DNA from 2 places in the Clostridium sp. TJA038 genome. Region 2 is predicted to be linked to the other one. Evidence: a T-box and tRNA genes for the amino acid it is inferred to sense, from the RefSeq annotation. Region 2 holds a T-box; the other holds one or more tRNA genes.
The links. The T-box of region 2 lies ahead of AC4FQV_RS01525 (valine--tRNA ligase). A T-box ahead of a tRNA ligase gene usually reads a tRNA of that ligase, here a tRNA-Val.
Positions count from the first base shown of each region.

Region 1: it encodes a tRNA-Val, which carries the amino acid that the T-box ahead of AC4FQV_RS01525 (valine--tRNA ligase) is inferred to sense. The anticodon was not compared.

Region 1 covers NZ_JBZEFA010000001.1:56,550-65,993, forward strand. Annotated here, with positions in the region: gene murA (UDP-N-acetylglucosamine 1-carboxyvinyltransferase) at 1-825, shown strand, start outside; gene spoIID (stage II sporulation protein D) at 940-1,959, shown strand; gene AC4FQV_RS00290 (peptidoglycan DD-metalloendopeptidase family protein) at 2,064-2,828, shown strand; gene spoIIID (sporulation transcriptional regulator SpoIIID) at 2,897-3,148, shown strand; gene mreB (rod shape-determining protein MreB) at 3,239-4,276, shown strand; gene yyaC (spore protease YyaC) at 4,314-4,841, opposite strand; gene AC4FQV_RS00310 (hypothetical protein) at 5,000-5,638, shown strand; tRNA gene AC4FQV_RS00315 (tRNA-Thr) at 5,798-5,873, shown strand; tRNA gene AC4FQV_RS00320 (tRNA-Tyr) at 5,879-5,964, shown strand; tRNA gene AC4FQV_RS00325 (tRNA-Val) at 5,969-6,044, shown strand; tRNA gene AC4FQV_RS00330 (tRNA-Thr) at 6,067-6,142, shown strand; tRNA gene AC4FQV_RS00335 (tRNA-Tyr) at 6,148-6,233, shown strand; tRNA gene AC4FQV_RS00340 (tRNA-Thr) at 6,257-6,332, shown strand; tRNA gene AC4FQV_RS00345 (tRNA-Tyr) at 6,338-6,423, shown strand; SAM riboswitch class I at 6,496-6,600, shown strand; gene metK (methionine adenosyltransferase) at 6,832-8,007, shown strand; gene nagA (N-acetylglucosamine-6-phosphate deacetylase) at 8,093-9,229, opposite strand; gene recD2 (SF1B family DNA helicase RecD2) at 9,364-9,444, shown strand, end outside.
Region 2 covers NZ_JBZEFA010000001.1:326,223-335,666, forward strand. Annotated here, with positions in the region: gene AC4FQV_RS01515 (transglutaminase-like domain-containing protein) at 1-1,138, shown strand, start outside; gene AC4FQV_RS01520 (tetratricopeptide repeat protein) at 1,208-1,558, opposite strand; T-box leader at 1,754-1,970, shown strand; gene AC4FQV_RS01525 (valine--tRNA ligase) at 2,096-4,738, shown strand; gene AC4FQV_RS01530 (bifunctional folylpolyglutamate synthase/dihydrofolate synthase) at 4,909-6,231, shown strand; gene AC4FQV_RS01535 (ClC family H(+)/Cl(-) exchange transporter) at 6,340-7,911, shown strand; gene AC4FQV_RS01540 (cupin domain-containing protein) at 7,967-8,443, opposite strand; gene trhA (PAQR family membrane homeostasis protein TrhA) at 8,575-9,216, shown strand; gene AC4FQV_RS01550 (LCP family protein) at 9,257-9,444, opposite strand, start outside.

The DNA of each region.
Region 1 (9,444 bases), 270 kb from region 2:
TGTATAAAGGCTAAAAGGTTAGTAGGAAACAAAATATATTTAGATTTTCCTTCCGTTGGCGCAACAGAAAATATAATGATGGCAGCTACAATGGCAAAGGGAACTACAGTTATAGAAAATGCAGCTCAAGAGCCTGAAATAAATGATTTAATTAATTTCTTAAATTCTATGGGAGCTAAAATTTATATAGAAAAACCAGGACAAATAATAATAGAAGGAGTAGAGTCTTTAAAATCAACAAAATATACTCCTATATACGATAGAATAGAAGCAGGAACTTTTATGGTTGCAGCTGCCATAACAGGTTCAGAAATAAAAATAAATGGTGTTAATAAAGACCATTGTTCAGGAATAATATCTAAATTAACTGAAGCTGGAGTAGAGTTTTATGATGTTAAAGATGATAAAAACAGTATTATAGTAAAGGGAAATTGTGATATAAAACCTATAAATATAAAAACTCAACCATATCCAGGATACCCTACTGACATGCAATCACAAATGATGAGTTTGTTAAGCTTAGCTAGGGGAAGTAGCATTATTACTGAAAATGTTTTTGAAAACAGATTTATGAATGTAGATGAATTAAGACGTATGGGAGCTAATATACAAGTAGAAGGAAAATCTGCTTTAATTGAAGGTGTTACAAATCTTACTGGTTGTGAAGTTAAAGCAACTGATTTAAGAGCAGGTGCTGCACTTATTTTAGCAGGACTTGTAGCTTCAGGAGAAACAATAGTTACAGATATACATCATATAGATAGAGGATATGTTGAAATAGAAAGCAAATTTAAAGCTTTAGGAGCTGATATAAATAGAATATAAGTCAACAGCATTTTGCTGTTGACTTTTTTTATTGTAAATAAATTATTTTATAAGTTCGACTTTTATAAAGCTTAGCATATACATAGACTGTATTAATAAGTCTTAGGAGGAATTATGTTAAGAAAAAGAGATTTAGAGCCGTTAATTTTTATTGTAATAATATTAATAATTGTATTTTTAATACCTATTTTCTTTGGAATATTTTCAACCTCAAAAACTATTGAAAAAAGAGATAATATAGAGGAAGTAAAGGGAGAAAAACTAATAGATAAGGTTAACTTAGAAGAAGTTGAAGTCTACATATCTAAAGAAAAGAAAGTTAAAAAAGTTAATTTAGAAGAGTATGTTTTATCTGTAGTATCTAGTGAAATGCCTGCATCTTTTAATGAAGAAGCGATAAAAGCACAAGCTATTTTAGCAAGAACCTTTGTGATAAATAAATTAGTTTCTAAATGTTCAAATATAAAAGAGGGCGATATTTGTGATACAACTCATTGTCAAGTTTATACTAATATAGAGGAAAAGAAGAAGCTTTGGGGAAAGAAGGGAGAAGAATATTTAAATAAAATAAAAAGTGCAGTATCTAGTACAGAAGGAGAGGTTTTATCTTATGAGGGTAAAATTTCTAAATATCCTCAATATTTTTCAACAAGTTCAGGAAATACAGAAGATTCTATAGCTGTTTTTTCTGAAGATATACCTTATTTAAAGTCTGTTAAAAGTCCAGGTGAGGAAGTATCTCCAAAATATAAAAGCGAAGTTTTAGTATCTTTTAAGGAGTTTAAAGATACAGTAAAGAAATATATTAAGAGTGTAAAAATAAATAATATCAATAATGAAGAAATAAAAATAATAAGCAGAAATACTGGTGGAACAGTAAATGAAATAAAAATAGGTAATAAAACAATTAAAGGTAAAGAATTTAGAAAAATATTTAATTTGAATTCCGCTAATTTTACTTTAGAGTTTTTAGAAGGAAAAATAAAGATAAATGTTTTAGGATATGGACATGGTGTAGGAATGAGTCAATGGGGTGCAAATATTATGGGGAAAGAAGGAAAAAGTTATAAGGAAATATTAAATCATTATTTTACAAATAGTAAAGTACAATCTTCTAAGGAGGTGTTTATTTAATTTTAGAGTAGACAATTTGTCTACTCTTTTTTTATTAAAAAGATTTTTTAATTTATGTATTAATTTAGGATATATGGACAGAATTAGAAACGGAGGTGTTGAAAATGAATAAAAAAGACAAATTAAAGAGATTTATCAAAAAGGATGGATTTTATGTAGTTTTATTTGCCTGTCTATGTTTAATAGCAACTGTAGGCGTAGTTGTTGCAAATAAAAGTGCAAATGATACTTTAGAAGAAAATATAGCAGAGAATACTATAGAAAATACAGAGGATAGTGCTACAACAGGAAACAATTTTGAAGATGCTGAGTTAGTTGAAGAAAATAAAGAAGTTGCAAAGGAAGAGGTAGCTACTAATGAAAACAAAGTTCAAGAAAATGTAGAAGAAGAAGCAAAAAAACAAGAGGAAGTTGTAGAAACATCAAATCAAAATAAAAATTTTATATCACCTATTAATAATGGGATAATTACAAGGCTTTATAATTTAGAACCAAGATTAAATGAATCAGGACAAAGTGCTTCTGTTTACAAAGGTATTGATATAGAAGGTAAAGAAGGAGCAGAGGTTTTATCAATTGGTGATGGAAAAGTTTTAGAAGCTGGAAAAGGTAATTCAAAAGAAGGTTGTTTTGTAAAGATTGAACATCAAAATGGCATAGTTGGTTTCTATGGAAACTTAGACCCTGAAATAAAAGTTAAAGAAGGGGATGTGGTTAAAAAAGGTGATGTTATAGGTAAGATTGGAAAAACAATTCAAAATAATCCAAGTGATAGAGTTTCAGAAAATTACTTAATGTTCCATATGGAAAATTCTAAAGAACCAGTAGACCCTCAAAAATATTTAAAAGATGTTCCTGTAAAGGAATAAAAAATACATAATCAGCTGCTTTAATTTTAGCAGCTGATTTAATAAAAAAGATTAAGGAGGAATGGTTCTTGAAAGATTATATTGAGGAAAGAGTGTTAGAGGTAGCTCAATACATTATTTATTCAAGAGCTACAATAAGAAAAACAGCTAAGGTTTTTGGAGTTAGTAAAAGTACTATACATAAAGATATGACTGAAAGATTACCAAAGATAAATCCAGATATAGCAGAGGAAGCTAAAAGTATATTAGATTTAAATAAGGCAGAAAGACATATAAGAGGTGGAAAAGCAACTAAATTAAAATATAAAGTTGTTGAATGATGAAAATATTCCTTATATAATAAAAGTTAGTATTTATGTATAATGTTATAGAAAATAATAATAATTATTATATATTAGGGAGTTGTAAATATGTGGTTTTGGAAAAACAGTACAGACATGGGTATAGACCTTGGAACAGCAACTGTTCTTGTCTATATGAAGGATAAAGGTATAGTCTTAAAAGAGCCCTCAGTAGTTGCTATAGATAAAAACAAAAATAAGGTTTTAGCTGTTGGAGAAGCTGCAAGACAAATGATTGGAAGAACACCTGGAAATATAGTTGCACTTAGACCTATGAGGAATGGGGTTATATCAGATTATGAAATGACTGAAGCTATGCTTAAATATTTCATAAAAAAAGGTGTTGGAAATAGAAGAATATCAGCACCTAAAGTTATGATTTGTATTCCTTGTCAAGCAACAGAAATAGAGAAGAGAGCTGTTATAGATGCAGCAAAAAATTCAGGAGCTAAAGATGTTTACCTTATAGAAGAACCATTAGCAGCTGCTATAGGAGCAGGTTTAGATATATCTAAAGCAAGTGGACATATGGTTGTTGATATAGGTGGAGGTACAGCAGATATAGCAATAATTTCTCTTGGAGGAATTGTTATAAGAGAGTCTGTAAAAGTAGCTGGTGATAAATTTGATGAAGCTATAATAAAGTTTGTAAGAAATAAATATAAGCTTATGATTGGTGAAAGAACAGCAGAAGAATTAAAAATAAACGTTGCTACAGCAGTAGAAGGAAATAGAAAAGAAACTATGGAAGTTAAAGGAAGAAACCTTATTACAGGACTACCAGGAACTATAAATGTTGATAGTGATGAGCTTAGAATGGCTTTAAAAGATGAAGTTAGCACAATTGGAGAGGCAGTTCATTCTGTTCTTGAAAAAACACCACCAGAATTAGCAGCAGACATAATAGAAGAAGGAATTCTTATGACTGGTGGAGGAGCTTTATTAAATGGACTTGATAGATTTATTGAGGAAAGGACAGGCATTAAGGTTAAAGTAGCAGATGATGCTATAAAATGCGTTGCAGAGGGTACTGGTAAGGTATTAAAGACATTTGAAAAATTAAATATAAGTATGGATAATTTAGAAGTTAAATTGATAGACGAATAAAATTAACTACATATCTCTTAGATTAAGAGATATGTAGTTAATTTTTTTTATTTAAGTTATAGGCTGTAACTAAAGAATCTGCTATAACTTTAGACATATCTAATATAAAATTTAATCTAATAGGTCTAGAAGTAAATGATTCTATATTCTCAGAAGAATCTACTATAGCTATTATAGAAATATTTCCAACACTTCTTAAAGTTTTTCCAACACCTTTTCCAGGATATATTGGCTTAGTTCTAACATGAATTTCTCCAATAGAATTTGCATCACCTAAGCAAGCATCAATTGCTAGTATTTTATGATTAGGATATGCTTTTGAAATTTTATCTATTTCAGTATCTAAATTTAAGGCGTGAATTGGAGATTTTAAAGTTCCAAAAACCTTTAAAGGAAAAGATTTTTCTTTTAATAATGTACCAACCATAGGGCCAAGACAATCACCAATACATTTATCTGTTCCTATACATACTATAATTGTTTTTTCATCTATATGATTTTTAAGGAAATTAGAAATTTTATAATATGATAAGTTATTTTTATAGTAAATTTTCACTTTTTCCAAGGTATCACTATGTCAAAGGCTTAAAACTAGTTTGACATACTCCTTTCTTAATATTTTAAGTTTCTATCAGTTAATTATATGAAGGAAAAAATAGAAATATTAAATCAAGTATAAAAATATTTTATGTGGAAATTATTAAAGAAGAGGTGAGGACATTTATGAGTAGAAAAGTTTTAAGTCTTTTAGTAATAACTTTAACTATTATAACTTTAGGAGTTATTATAAATATTCCGAAGGTAAATAAAGAAAAAATAAAATTGAAAAAAGAAAGTTTAGTACTTAATGAAAATAATAATTTCAATAAAGAAAAAGTAGAAAAAGCACCTTTAAACGAAGAAAAAGTAATTTTGCCAAGTAAAGAAAAAAGTAATATAGAAAAAGATAATTTTATTAAAAAAGATGAAAATAATAAAGTAGAAGAAAATGATAAAAAAGAATTAGAAATAAATAAAGATTCAAATAAAGTTAATGAATTTAAAAATAGTAGTTCAAAGGAAAAAAATAATTCCTTAAAAGAAAATAAAAAGGAAAATATAAAGCTTTTTAAAGTTGATAAGTACTCTATTCCAAGTAAGATAAGTAAGAAGGATAAATTTAAATTATTAAAATTATCTAAGGAGTTATCTATAGATGACTATAAAACTTTATTAAAGCACATAAAAAGAACAGATGAGTTAGAGGCAGCTATTGATATATTTAAAATACTTCAAGAGAAGCTATCCTATAAAGATTTTGAGTATGTAAAAGAATTATTAAATCCTTTTATAAATATATCGCTAATAGAAGAAAAAATATAAGTTAAAAAAGAAGTAAATTGGAGAAAAAAAGAGTAATTTAAAAATAAATTAACATAATATCTTTAAATGGCTTAAAATTGAGTTTGAAATAAAAAGCATAACAATATATACTAAGTCTTGTCGATTGGCGATGAGCCAAGAGATAGAAGTTAAAAATACGCTGGTGTGGCTCAATTGGCAGAGCAGCTGACTTGTAATCAGCAGGTTATCGGTTCAAGTCCGATCATCAGCTCCATAAGTGGTGGAATTCCCGAGTGGCCAAAGGGGGCAGACTGTAAATCTGTTGTCGGACGACTTCGAAGGTTCGAATCCTTCTTCCACCACCAATAAGGTCGCATAGCTCAGCTGGGAGAGCACCTGCCTTACAAGCAGGGGGTCACAGGTTCGATCCCTGTTGCGACCACCATTAAAAATAAAATAATAAATACGCTGGTGTGGCTCAATTGGCAGAGCAGCTGACTTGTAATCAGCAGGTTATCGGTTCAAGTCCGATCATCAGCTCCATAAGTGGTGGAATTCCCGAGTGGCCAAAGGGGGCAGACTGTAAATCTGTTGTCGGACGACTTCGAAGGTTCGAATCCTTCTTCCACCACCAATTAAAAAATAAAATATAAATATGCTGGTGTGGCTCAATTGGCAGAGCAGCTGACTTGTAATCAGCAGGTTATCGGTTCAAGTCCGATCATCAGCTCCAAATGTGGTGGAATTCCCGAGTGGCCAAAGGGGGCAGACTGTAAATCTGTTGTCGGACGACTTCGAAGGTTCGAATCCTTCTTCCACCACCAGCAAGAGACACTTAATTTAGTGTCTCTTTGTTAAAATAATATATTTAAAATAGAATATTTAGTATTTATATACTCTTATCCAGAGAGGTGGAGGGAAACAGGCCCTATGAAACCCGGCAACCAGTGAAATTCACTAAGGTGCCAATTCCGGTAAAGAAATTCTTTACAAGATGAGAGAAGATAAATTTAGTGTATAACTAAAATCTCTTCTTAAGTCTTTAAGAAGAGATTTTTTTATTAAAATCATTTTAAAGGCGCGCATTAAGATGATTTTAATAAACAAAAAATATATTATTTTAAGTCGTGGGAAGATAATAAATATTACTTGTTGAATATATAGGGTTGGATAAATAAAAAATGAAAGGGGTGAATTAGCTATCTTAATATAAGTGTAAGATAGCCTAAATCATGAGAAGATTATTTACATCAGAATCAGTTACTGAAGGACATCCAGATAAAATTTGTGACCAAATTTCAGATGCAGTTTTAGATGCTATATTTGAAAAAGACCCAAATGCAAGAGTTGCTTGTGAAACAGCTGTTACTACAGGATTAGTAGTTGTAATGGGAGAAATAACAACAAACTGTTATGTTGATATTCCTAAAATAGCTAGAGAAACTATAAAAAATATAGGATATGATAGAGCTAAATATGGATTTGACTGTGAAACTTGTTCAGTTATGACTACAATAGATGAGCAATCATCAGATATCGCTATGGGTGTTGATGAAGCTTTAGAATCAAGAGCAGGAGAAAAAATTGATATAGATGCAGTAGGTGCAGGAGACCAAGGAATGATGTTTGGTTTTGCTACTAATGAAACTGAAGAATTTATGCCAGCACCAATAGCTATGGCTCATAGATTATCAAGAAGATTAACAGAGGTAAGAAAGAACGGAACTTTACCTTACTTAAGACCAGATGGAAAAACTCAAGTTACTGTTGAGTATGAAGATGACAAACCAGTTAGAATAGATGCAATAGTAATTTCAACACAACATGGTCCTGAGGTTTCTCAAGAGCAAATACAAGCTGATTTAATGGAGCATGTTATAAAAGCTGTTATACCAGCAGAATTATTAGATGAAAATACTAAATACTATATAAATCCAACTGGAAGATTCGTTATAGGCGGACCTCAAGGAGATGCTGGATTAACAGGAAGAAAAATAATTGTTGACACTTATGGTGGATATGGAAGACACGGTGGTGGTGCTTTCTCAGGAAAAGATCCAACTAAGGTTGATAGATCAGCTGCATATGCTGCTAGATGGGTAGCTAAAAACTTAGTTGCTGCAGGTGTTGCAGATAAATTAGAAGTTCAAGTTGCTTATGCTATAGGTGTTGCTAAACCAGTATCAATAATAGTAGATACTTTCGGAACAGGAAAAATTTCTGACGAAAAAATAGTTGATATAATAAATAAGGTATTTGACTTAAGACCAGGTGCTATAATAAGAGACTTAGACTTAAGAAGACCTATATACAAACAAACAGCTGCTTATGGACACTTTGGAAGAACAGATTTAGACCTTCCATGGGAAAACTTAAATAAAGTTGAAGAAATAAAAAAATATCTTTAATATAAAAAAGCTTAGGAAAAATCCTAAGCTTTTTTATATATTATTTATAAGTTCATAAAATTAATTTTGTAATATAATAAATTTTTTAAGCTTTATGAACTATTTTTCCATTAACTATTACGTATTTTATATCTATATTTTCATCAAAAAGAATTAAGTCAGCATCATAACCTTCCTTAATTAAACCTTTTCTATCGTCTACTTTACAATGTCTTGCACCATTATAAGTAGCCATTTTTATAACCTCATTAAGTGGATAATTAGTATTTAAAAATACATTTTTAACTGCAACATCTAATGTTAAAATTGAACCTGCTAAAGAACCACTTAATAATCTTGCAGCACCATTTTTAACTTCAACATCTTGACCACCTAATGTATACATTCCATCAGGCATACAACAAGCCATCATAGCATCAGTTATTAATAGAACTTTATCTGTTCCCTTTTGTTTATATGCAACTCTTAAACTTGGATATGCTATATGAATACCATCAGATATTGTTTCAGTAGTTATTTCACTATCAAAAACTGCACCTACAACTCCAGGTTCTCTATGAGTAAATGGAGTCATTGCATTAAAAAGGTGCGTAGCATGAGAACAACCACATTTTATTCCTTCCATAGCTTCTTCATAAGTTGCCTTTGTGTGTCCCATAGAAACTACTATACCTTTTTTGCTTAAAAATTTAGTAAGGTCTTTAGCACCATCTACTTCAGGAGCAAGAGTTATTGATACAACATCCTCTTCATGTTCTCCAACTAATTTATAAAAGTTTTCTTCAGTTGGAGGTATTAAAAATTCAGGATTTTGAGCACCTATGGCTCCAGGACTTATAAATGGACCTTCTAAGTGAGCACCTAAAACATTAGCACCTTCAGTTCCTTCAGTTTTTGCTTTATGAATTGCTTTCATTGATTTACATACATCTTCAGCAGCTACAGTCATAGTTGTTGGTAAAAATGAAGTTGTACCATGCTTAACTATAACTTTTGAGATTTCATTTATGGCTTCATAAGTTCCATCCATGGTATCATGCCCACCAGCACCATGTATATGAACATCTATAAATCCAGGAGATAGATACAATCCTTGTCCATCTATAACTTCACAATCACATTCATTTTTAGGATTTATATCTTTAATTTTCCCATTTTCTATAAGTATATTTCCTTTTTCAATCTTATCTAAATATACTATATTACAGTTTTTTATTAACATACGAATCACCTTCCTCATAATAATCTTAAAATTTTAATTTAAGTAAGTCAACATAATAAGCCTTATGATTTAAATTAAATAATTGTGATATAATTAGTAGTAAATATTAAAGAAAAAACCTTTTAGGAGGTAATATGGAAGTACTAAATGGAATAGTTGAGAGTATAGTATTTAATAGTGCAGATACTGGTTATACAGTAATAAAATTTAGAGAA
Region 2 (9,444 bases):
AGTTTTTTCTTTTATACTACCTTTAGTAGTTGCATACAAAAGAAAGTTTAATATAATTAGAATGAAAAATAGCATAGAGGAGTTAGGAAGATATATATCTTTCTTTCTTGCGCTATATTTAAGTTTTATTGCGGTAAAGAGAATAGATTTAATTGAGAGAGCTGTTTCTATTTTATTAGTTGAATTTAATAGTTTAGTTTCAAAATTCAATCTTTCACCACAGGTTATAATAATATTAATAGTTTTAATACTTACTATTTTTCTTTATTTTGTTGTAAAAATTATATTTAAGATATTTAGTTTCATTATTATAAATCCAATTCTTAAAATAATAAAAATAATGGAAGCTAAAAAGGGTGAAAGATTTGGTAAGTTTGCTTCACTTATATTAAGCATACCAAAGGCTATTTTTTACATGTTAGTAGTTGCTTTAGTATTAGTTATATTAGGAAGTAGAGGATATTTAGGAAATAAAGTAGAAAATTATACCTTATCTTCAAAGGCTTATAAAATAATAAGTAACAATAAGTATTACAAAGCTTTAAATAAAGATTATGAAACTTTTTATAAGGATTATGAGAACAAGGTAGATGAAAAGGAACAGGCTAGAGAAAAAGAAGAAAAAGAAGAGTATGTTAAAGAACAAAACAAAAATATTGTTTATATTTATAATGGAGTAACTTTAGATGAAGGAATAAAGTCTAATGAAGCTATTAAAGAAAAGGCTTTAGAGATTACTAAGGGAGCAAAAACAGATAGAGAAAAAGCTAAAAGAATATATAGATATGTAAGTGAAAGTATTACCTATGATGATGAAAAGGCAGCAAATATAGGAAAAGATACATCTAAATATAAATCAGGAGCAATTGAGGCCTTTGAAAGCAAAAAGGGAATCTGCTTTGATTATGCATGTCTTTATGTTGCAATGGCTAGAGATGTAGGGCTTAAGGTTAGATTATTAACAGGAGAAGCTTTTAATGGAAAAGAGTGGGGACCACATGCCTGGAATGAAGTTTATTTAGAGAATGAAAATAAATGGATAACAGTAGACCCTACCTTTGGAGATGTAGGAAATTATTTTGATAGCAGAAGAAATGAAAGCACTCATAGAGATGGGAAAATCGTAGGAGAGTGGTAATATAAAAATAAAACTCACAAATTATTAATTAAAAAAGTATTTGTGAGTTTTATTTTATGTAAAAAATTTTTATTTAGATATTTTGTTTAAAATTAAATTTATAGCTCTTTCACAATCAGAATCTTTATTATCTAAGGCCCAAGCCAAATTAAAATATCTTAAGGCTTTTGAGTTATTATTAATCATTGAATAGCAGTAAGCTAAGTTAAAGAAATATTTAGAGTCCTTATTAAGTTCTAAAGCTTTATTTAGCATATCTATAGCTTTTTCATATTGTTTTAACTTTATATAGCAAACTCCAGAATTATAATAACTATGACACTTGCATTCATCATTATCTAGAGCTTTTTTGTAATAATTTATGGCATCTGAATAGTTTTTAGTGTTATATAATTCATTTCCCTTTGAAAAGTTGTTCATTTTTACCTCCAATTAAGTATATATATTTAATTATTAACCTATTTAGCCATAATATTCATAATAAATAATAATTATAAATTAAATAACTATGTTTATTTAAATATTAAATCTTTTAAAGTTTAGCTTATATTTAAGCTTCTTTACTTGACATAAGTTAAAATAATGGTATAAGATATATCTATAATTTAAATAAGCTTATAAACAGAGATAAAGAGGAGTAAAGATAGGAAGAGCTTTAAGAGAGGAAATCCCAAGGCTGTAAGATTTCTAAGTTTGATATCTTGAAGGTAGCTTTTGAGTTTCTTTGATGAAAAGATTAAAGTAATCAAAGACGGCATAAATTCAGTCGTTAATTTTAGAGAGCCCTTTTAATGAGGGAAAAAAGGTGGTACCGCGAGTTTTCGTCCTTTTAAGGATGGGGACTTTTTTTTATTGCCTAAAAATATTATTAATTTGTTAAAAGATGTTTCAAGATAGTTTTTGAAATGTTTTATATAAATACATAAAATGTGTTTAAATTTTAAGGAGGTTAGTCTAATGGATAATAAAAATATTTCTACAACGTATAATCCTAAAGAGTTTGAAGAAAGACTTTATAGCACTTGGCAAGAGAAAAAGTATTTTACTCCTATAGTAGATAAGAGTAAAAAACCTTATACTATAATAATGCCACCACCAAATATAACTGGTAAATTACACTTAGGCCATGCACTTGATAATACACTTCAAGATATGCTTATAAGATTTAAGAGAATGCAAGGATATTGTACTTTATGGTTACCAGGAGAAGACCATGCTAGTATAGCAACAGAAGTTAAAGTTGAGAATGAACTTTTAAAAGAAGGTCTTTATAAGAAAGAAATGGGAAGAGAAGCTTTCTTAGAAAAAGTTTGGGAATGGACAGATGAGTATAGAGAAAGAATAAGAGAGCAACTTAAAAAAATGGGATGTTCAGCTGACTTTACAAGAGAAGCATTCACAATGGATGATAGATTAAGTAAGGCAGTAAGACATGTATTTGTTAAGTTATATAAAGAAGGTTTAATATACCAAGGAAATAGAATAACTAACTGGTGTCCTAAGTGTCAAACAGCTTTATCAGATGCTGAAATAGAGTATGAAGAAAAAGAGGGCAATTTCTGGCATATTAAATATCCAGTAGTTGGTTCTGAAGAGTTTTTAGAAATAGCTACAACTAGACCAGAAACTTTACTTGGAGATAGTGCTGTAGCTGTTAATCCAAAGGATGAAAGATATGCACATTTAGTAGGTAAAATGTTAAAATTACCTTTAACTGATAGAGAAATACCTATAATTGCAGATGATTATGTAGATGTAGAGTTTGGAACAGGAGCAGTTAAAATAACACCTGCACACGACCCTAATGACTTTGAAGTTGGTAAAAGACATAACTTACCACAAATAAGGGTTATGGATGATAGTGGTATAATAAATCATTTAGGTGGAAAATACAAAGGCTTAGATAGATATGAAGCTAGAAAACAAATGGTTTCAGATTTAGAGGAATTAGGATTATTAGTTAAGGTAAAACCTCATACTCATAATGTTGGTACTCATGATAGATGTGGAACTGTTGTTGAGCCAATTATATCAAAACAATGGTATGTAAAAATGCAATCATTAGCAGACCCTGCTATAGCAGTTGTTAGAAATAAAGGAACTAAGTTTGTTCCAGAAAGATTTGAAAAAACTTACTTCAACTGGATGGAAAATATCCAAGATTGGTGTATTTCAAGACAATTATGGTGGGGACATAGAATACCAGTATTCTACTGTAAAGATTGTGGAGAAATAATGGTTGAATTAGAAGACCCAACTAAATGTTGTAATTGTGGTTCAGAGAATATAGAACAAGATAAAGATGTTTTAGATACTTGGTTTAGTTCAGCACTATGGCCTTTCTCAACTTTAGGATGGCCAGATAGAACTGAAGATTTAGAGTTTTTCTATCCAACATCAACATTAGTTACAGGATATGATATAATATTCTTCTGGGTTGCTAGAATGATATTCTCAGGAATTCATAATATGGGAGAAACACCATTTGATACAGTATTAATACATGGAATAATAAGAGATGCTCAAGGAAGAAAAATGAGTAAATCTTTAGGTAATGGTGTAGACCCTTTAGAAGTTATAGATGAATATGGTGCAGATGCATTAAGATTTATGTTAGTAACAGGAAATGCTCCAGGAAATGATATAAGATATATTCCTGAAAGAGTTGAAGCTGCAAGAAACTTTGCCAATAAGATTTGGAATGCTTCAAGATTTGTTATGATGAACTTAGATAGAGAGCTTATGGATAAATACAAAGACTGCAAAGAGTATAGCTTAGCAGATAAATGGATATTATCAAGAATGAACTCACTAATTAAGGAAGTTACAGAAAACATGGAAAAATATGAGTTAGGAATAGCTCTTCAAAAAGTACATGATTTCTTATGGACAGAGTTTTGTGATTATTATATAGAATTAGTAAAACCAGTATTATATGGTGATGATGAAAAGGCTAAGGGAGTAGTATTTAATGTTCTTTATACTGTTTTAAATACAGGATTAAAATTATTACACCCAGTAATGCCATTTATAACTGAGGAAATATATACTCACTTAAGTACAGAAACAGAGTCAATTACAATAGCTGCTTGGCCAACATATGATGAAGCTTTAAATAATGAAAAAGCTGAGAAGGATATGACATTTATAATGGAAGCTATAAAATCTTTAAGAAATTTAAGAGCTGAAATGAATGTACCACCTTCAAGAAAAGCTAAAGTTATGGCTTATGCATCAGAAGAAGCTAAAGATGCCTTTATAAATGGTGGAGCTTACTTAGAAAAGCTTGCATCAGCATCAGAGGTTACTTTCTTAGATAATAAGGATAACTTAGATGACAACTTAGTATCAGTAGTTGTTAAGGGTGGAGAACTATTCTTACCATTACTTGATTTAGTTGATAGAGAGAAAGAATTAGAAAGATTAAACAAAGAAAAGACTAAACTTGAAGGAGAAATTCTAAGAGTTGAGAAAAAGCTTTCTAATGAGAGATTTGTAAGTAAAGCGCCAGAGGCAGTAGTTAATGAAGAAAGAGCAAAGGGTGTTAAATATAAAGAAATGTTAGAGGCTGTTTTAGAAAGAATAGAGGCTCTACAATAATATAACAATAAAGTTTAGTGTATCTAAAGTGCCTAAATAAGCTTATAAAAATATTAAAAGGATTATTTAAATAAAAGTTTAGGTTATTCTTATTAATATTTATAAAAGTGTTATTTAAGTTTCTTAAGATACACTTTTCTTATATCTTTTTAAGGAGGAATAAGATAATTATGAATTATGAAGAGGCTATGGAGTATATTGTTACTGCATCAAAATTTGGAATGAATTTAGGTTTAGAGAGAATAGAGAAGGTTTTAGAGTTTTTAGGAAATCCACACAAAAATATTAAATTTATACATGTAGGAGGAACTAATGGAAAAGGGTCAACTACTGCTATGATAGCATCCGTTCTAAAAGAGGCTGGTTTTAAGGTAGGAATGTATACTTCTCCTTATTTAGAAGAATTTGAGGAAAGAATACAAATTAATGGAGAGAACATAAAAAAGAATGAATTATCAAAGCTTATGGAAGAGGTAAAAGAAGCCATAGATAAAGTTGTTAATTTAGGGTATGATAGTCCAACTCAATTTGAAATAATAACTGCATTAATGTTTTATTATTTTTCAAAAAATAAAGTTGATTATGCAGTATTAGAAGTTGGTTTAGGTGGAAGATTAGATGCAACTAATGTTATAAATCCTAAGGTTGTTGTACTTACCTCTATAAGTTTAGACCATATGAATATTTTAGGAGATACTATTGAGGAAATTGCTAAGGAAAAATGTGGGATTATAAAAAGAGGTGTTCCTGTAATATCCTATCCTCAAGTTAAAGAAGCTTTAATTGTAATAGAAAAGACCTGTGAAAAATTAGGATGTTCTTTAGAGGTTGTAAATCCTAAAGAAGTAAAAAAAGTAGTAATAAATAAGAAAAAACATATTCAAAGCATAGAGGTATCAATAAATAATGAAATATTAAAATTTGATTTATCACTTTTAGGAAAACATCAAGTAAATAATTTTTTAGTAGCTCTAAAAACTTTAATAAAATTAAGAGATTGTGGAGTTAAAATAAGCAATTATGCTTTAGAGGAAGGATTTAAAAAGGTAAAATGGATTGGAAGAATGGAAGTGTTAAAAGAAAAGCCTCTAGTTGTAATAGACGGTGCACATAATATAGATGGTATAAAAAATTTAAGAAATAGCATAGAAGAATATTTTAATTTTAAAAATATAAATTTAATTTTAGGTATATTAGGAGATAAGCAAGTAGATAAGATGGTTAAAGAAATATGCAAGGAGGTAGATAAAGTTATTATAGTTGAACCTCATAGTGAAAGAGCAGAAGATATAGATGATTTATATAATAAAGCTAAAAAATATGTAAAGGAAGTTTTTAAATTTAAGGATTATAAAGAAGCTTATGATAAAGCTTATTCTCTTACAGATAAAGAGGATTTATTATTGATTTGTGGTTCTTTATACATGGTTGGAGATATGAGAAAAACTATAAGAAATAAAGAGCATACATCATTAAGAAGTATAAAGTATTAGAGTTAAGTAGATAAATTAAACTTAACTGGTTAAATGAGGTGTTTAAAGTTTGAATTTTTATTAACAAAAGGTATATAATTTATTAATAAATGTTGTGGATGTGATTATATGGAAAAGGATAAAGATAAAGAAGTACGCGGGTTAATAAACAATTTAGAGTTTAAGATAATAGTACAAGGGATAATTGTAGGAGTAATTGTAGGGCTTATAATTATGGTTTATAAAGCTATAATTGGTTTTGGTATGGAGCATTTTAATAAGCTTTATTCTTACACAAAGGAAAATCCTAAACTAATAATTCCATTATTTTTATTACTTATTATATTAGGTTTTGTAGTTGGAATTATAGTAAAGAGAAATCCTATGATTGGTGGAAGTGGTATACCACAAGTTGAAGGAGAATTAAATGGGAAAATAACTGTAAATTGGATAAAGGTATTAAGAGATAAATTTATTGGAGGAATAATATGTATGGCCTCTGGCCTTTCCTTAGGTAAAGAAGGTCCCTCTGTCCAGATTGGAGCTTCTATAGGAGAGGGTTTTGCAAAGATTTTTAAAAGAAGTGACTTTGAAAAAAGATTATTGATAACAGGGGGAGCGAGTTCAGGACTTGCTGTTATATTTAATGCTCCCTTATCAGGGGCAATATTTGCTTTAGAAGAAGTACATAGAAGTTTTTCATTACCTGTTATGTTGGCTGCACTTTCAGCTTCTCTTACAGGAGTTTTTGTGGAGAATTTCATTTTAGGAAATGAGTTTTGTATAAAAATACCTGAAATACAAAACTTACCAATAAAATATTATTGGACACTTATTCTTTTAGGAATTATTTTAGGAGCTACTGGATGGATTTTTAATAAAGGTTTATTAAAAACACAGGAGTTTTATCTTAAAACCTTAAAGAAAATTCCTGTTCAAGTTAAAACTATAATTCCTTTCATCATGGTTGGAGTTTTAGCTTTAACAATTCCTCAAGTTATAGATGGAGGAGATTCCTTAATTGAAAGTGTTATAGGAAATAGTTTTACTATAAAATTTTTAATTATAATATTAGTTTTAAAATTTATTTTTACATTTTTTAGTTATTCATCAGGAGTACCTGGAGGTATATTTTTTCCTTTATTAGCTATAGGAGCTTTAGTTGGAAGTATTTTTGGATTAAGTTTAAGTAAATATTTAGGACTAGATCAATCTTTAGTTTTAAACTTTATAGTACTAGCTATGGCAGCTCAATTTGCATCTATAGTTAAGGCACCTATAACTGGTTTAATGCTTATAACTGAAATGACAGGAACATTTAAACATTTATTACCAGTTGCTATAACTGTTACAGTATCTTATTTAGTTTCTGATATGCTTAGAAATAAACCAATTTATGAAAGTTTATTAGAAAACTTATTAAAGAGAATGAACATTAAATTTAGTAGCGGAAGTAAGAAAAAAGAAGTATTTGATTTTGAGGTTAAAATTGGTTCAGAGTTAGATGGAAAATTAATAAAAGATATTAAATGGCCAAAGGGTAGTTTAATAATAACAATTTTTAGAGGGGCAGAGGAAATAATACCAAATGGAGAATTTAGAATAGAAGCTGGAGATGTTTTAGAAGTTATCTTTAGTAAAAAGAATACTCCTCAGTATTATGATGAAATATCTAAAAAAACATATTACCAGATTAATTAACTTAAAGAGGAAAAGTTCACATAATAAATTTATTATGTGAACTTTTTTATAGTATTTATCTAGTTAATTTTTTTATTATTTTTTCATGTTTTGGATATTTATTTATTAAATATTCTCTTTCAAATAGTTCAAAATCTTCAAAGGAAAAACCTGGTGACACCATGCAACCCACTAAAGAAAAACCATCCTTATTCATAGCTGAACCAAAAATATAATTTTTAGGAACTAAAATTTGAGGAAATTCTCCCTTTTCAATATTTAATCCTAATTTTCTTTCTATTAACTCTCCCTTAGGACTTATCATATATATAGTAAGGGCTTCTCCACAATGAAAATACCACATTTCGTCAGATTTTAATCTGTGAAAATTTGAAACTTCACCAGTTTTTAATAGAAAATAAATGCTTGTATAAAGAGAGCGACCTTCATTTATTAATAAATCTTTAGAAACATAGGATTCTTTAAAATATCCACCTTCAGGATGAGGAAGCATATTTAATGAATTTATAAAATAATCAGCAGAATATTCAATCAAGTTAAAACCTTCTTTCAGTTAAATTTATTGTTAAACATGTTTAATAATAAATCATAAATGATATAATTACAAATATAAATTTAAAATATGTATATAATAATTTAAGAAGAAAAGGGGGAGATTTTCTTATGAATGAAGAATTAAATTTCTATACTAAAAGAGAAGAAATTGCAAATGCAATAACTCATGGAATAGGAGTAGTCCTTGCTGTATTAGGAGCTATTATGCTTATGATTTTCTCTTTTTTAAGTGGTGATATCTATAAGATGATTAGCTTTACTATTTTTGGGATAACTCTTTTTTTACTTTATTTAGGCTCGACACTTTATCATAGTGTTCCAAATAAAAAGCTTAAAAGATTTTTAAGAATAATAGACCATTCCTCTATATATCTTTTAATTGCAGGAACATATACTCCATATGTGTTAGTTTGTTTAAGAAATAATAAAAAAGCTATGTTTATACTTTTAGCTATATGGGTTATAGCAATCTTAGGTATAGTTTTTAAATTTTTCTTTATAAATAAATTTGAAAAATTATCAACACTATTATATATATTTATGGGGTGGGCTGTTCTTTTTGTCGTAAAAGATGTTTGGCAAAGTGTTCCTCATACTGCAGTTATTTGGCTTCTTATAGGAGGACTTTTTTATACCTTAGGATGTATATTTTTTGTTTCAGATAAAATGCCTTATAATCATGCAGTTTGGCATATTTTTGTTTTAGGTGGAAGTGTAAGCCACTTTATTTCAATATTATTTTACTTATAAAAAAACTATAGAATCTAAAAATAGATTCTATAGTTTTTTATTATTGATTATTATTTGTAGAAATTTCTCCAGCCTCCTCTGATGAGTTAGAATTTGAAGAATTTTCTTGAGAATTTTCACTTCCTGATTGGGAAGGCTTGTCTAAAGATTCGCTATCATTAGTTTCATTATTTTTATTTTCATCATTATTAGAAGGAGTTTTTTCAGGCTCACTGTCAAAGTTATTAT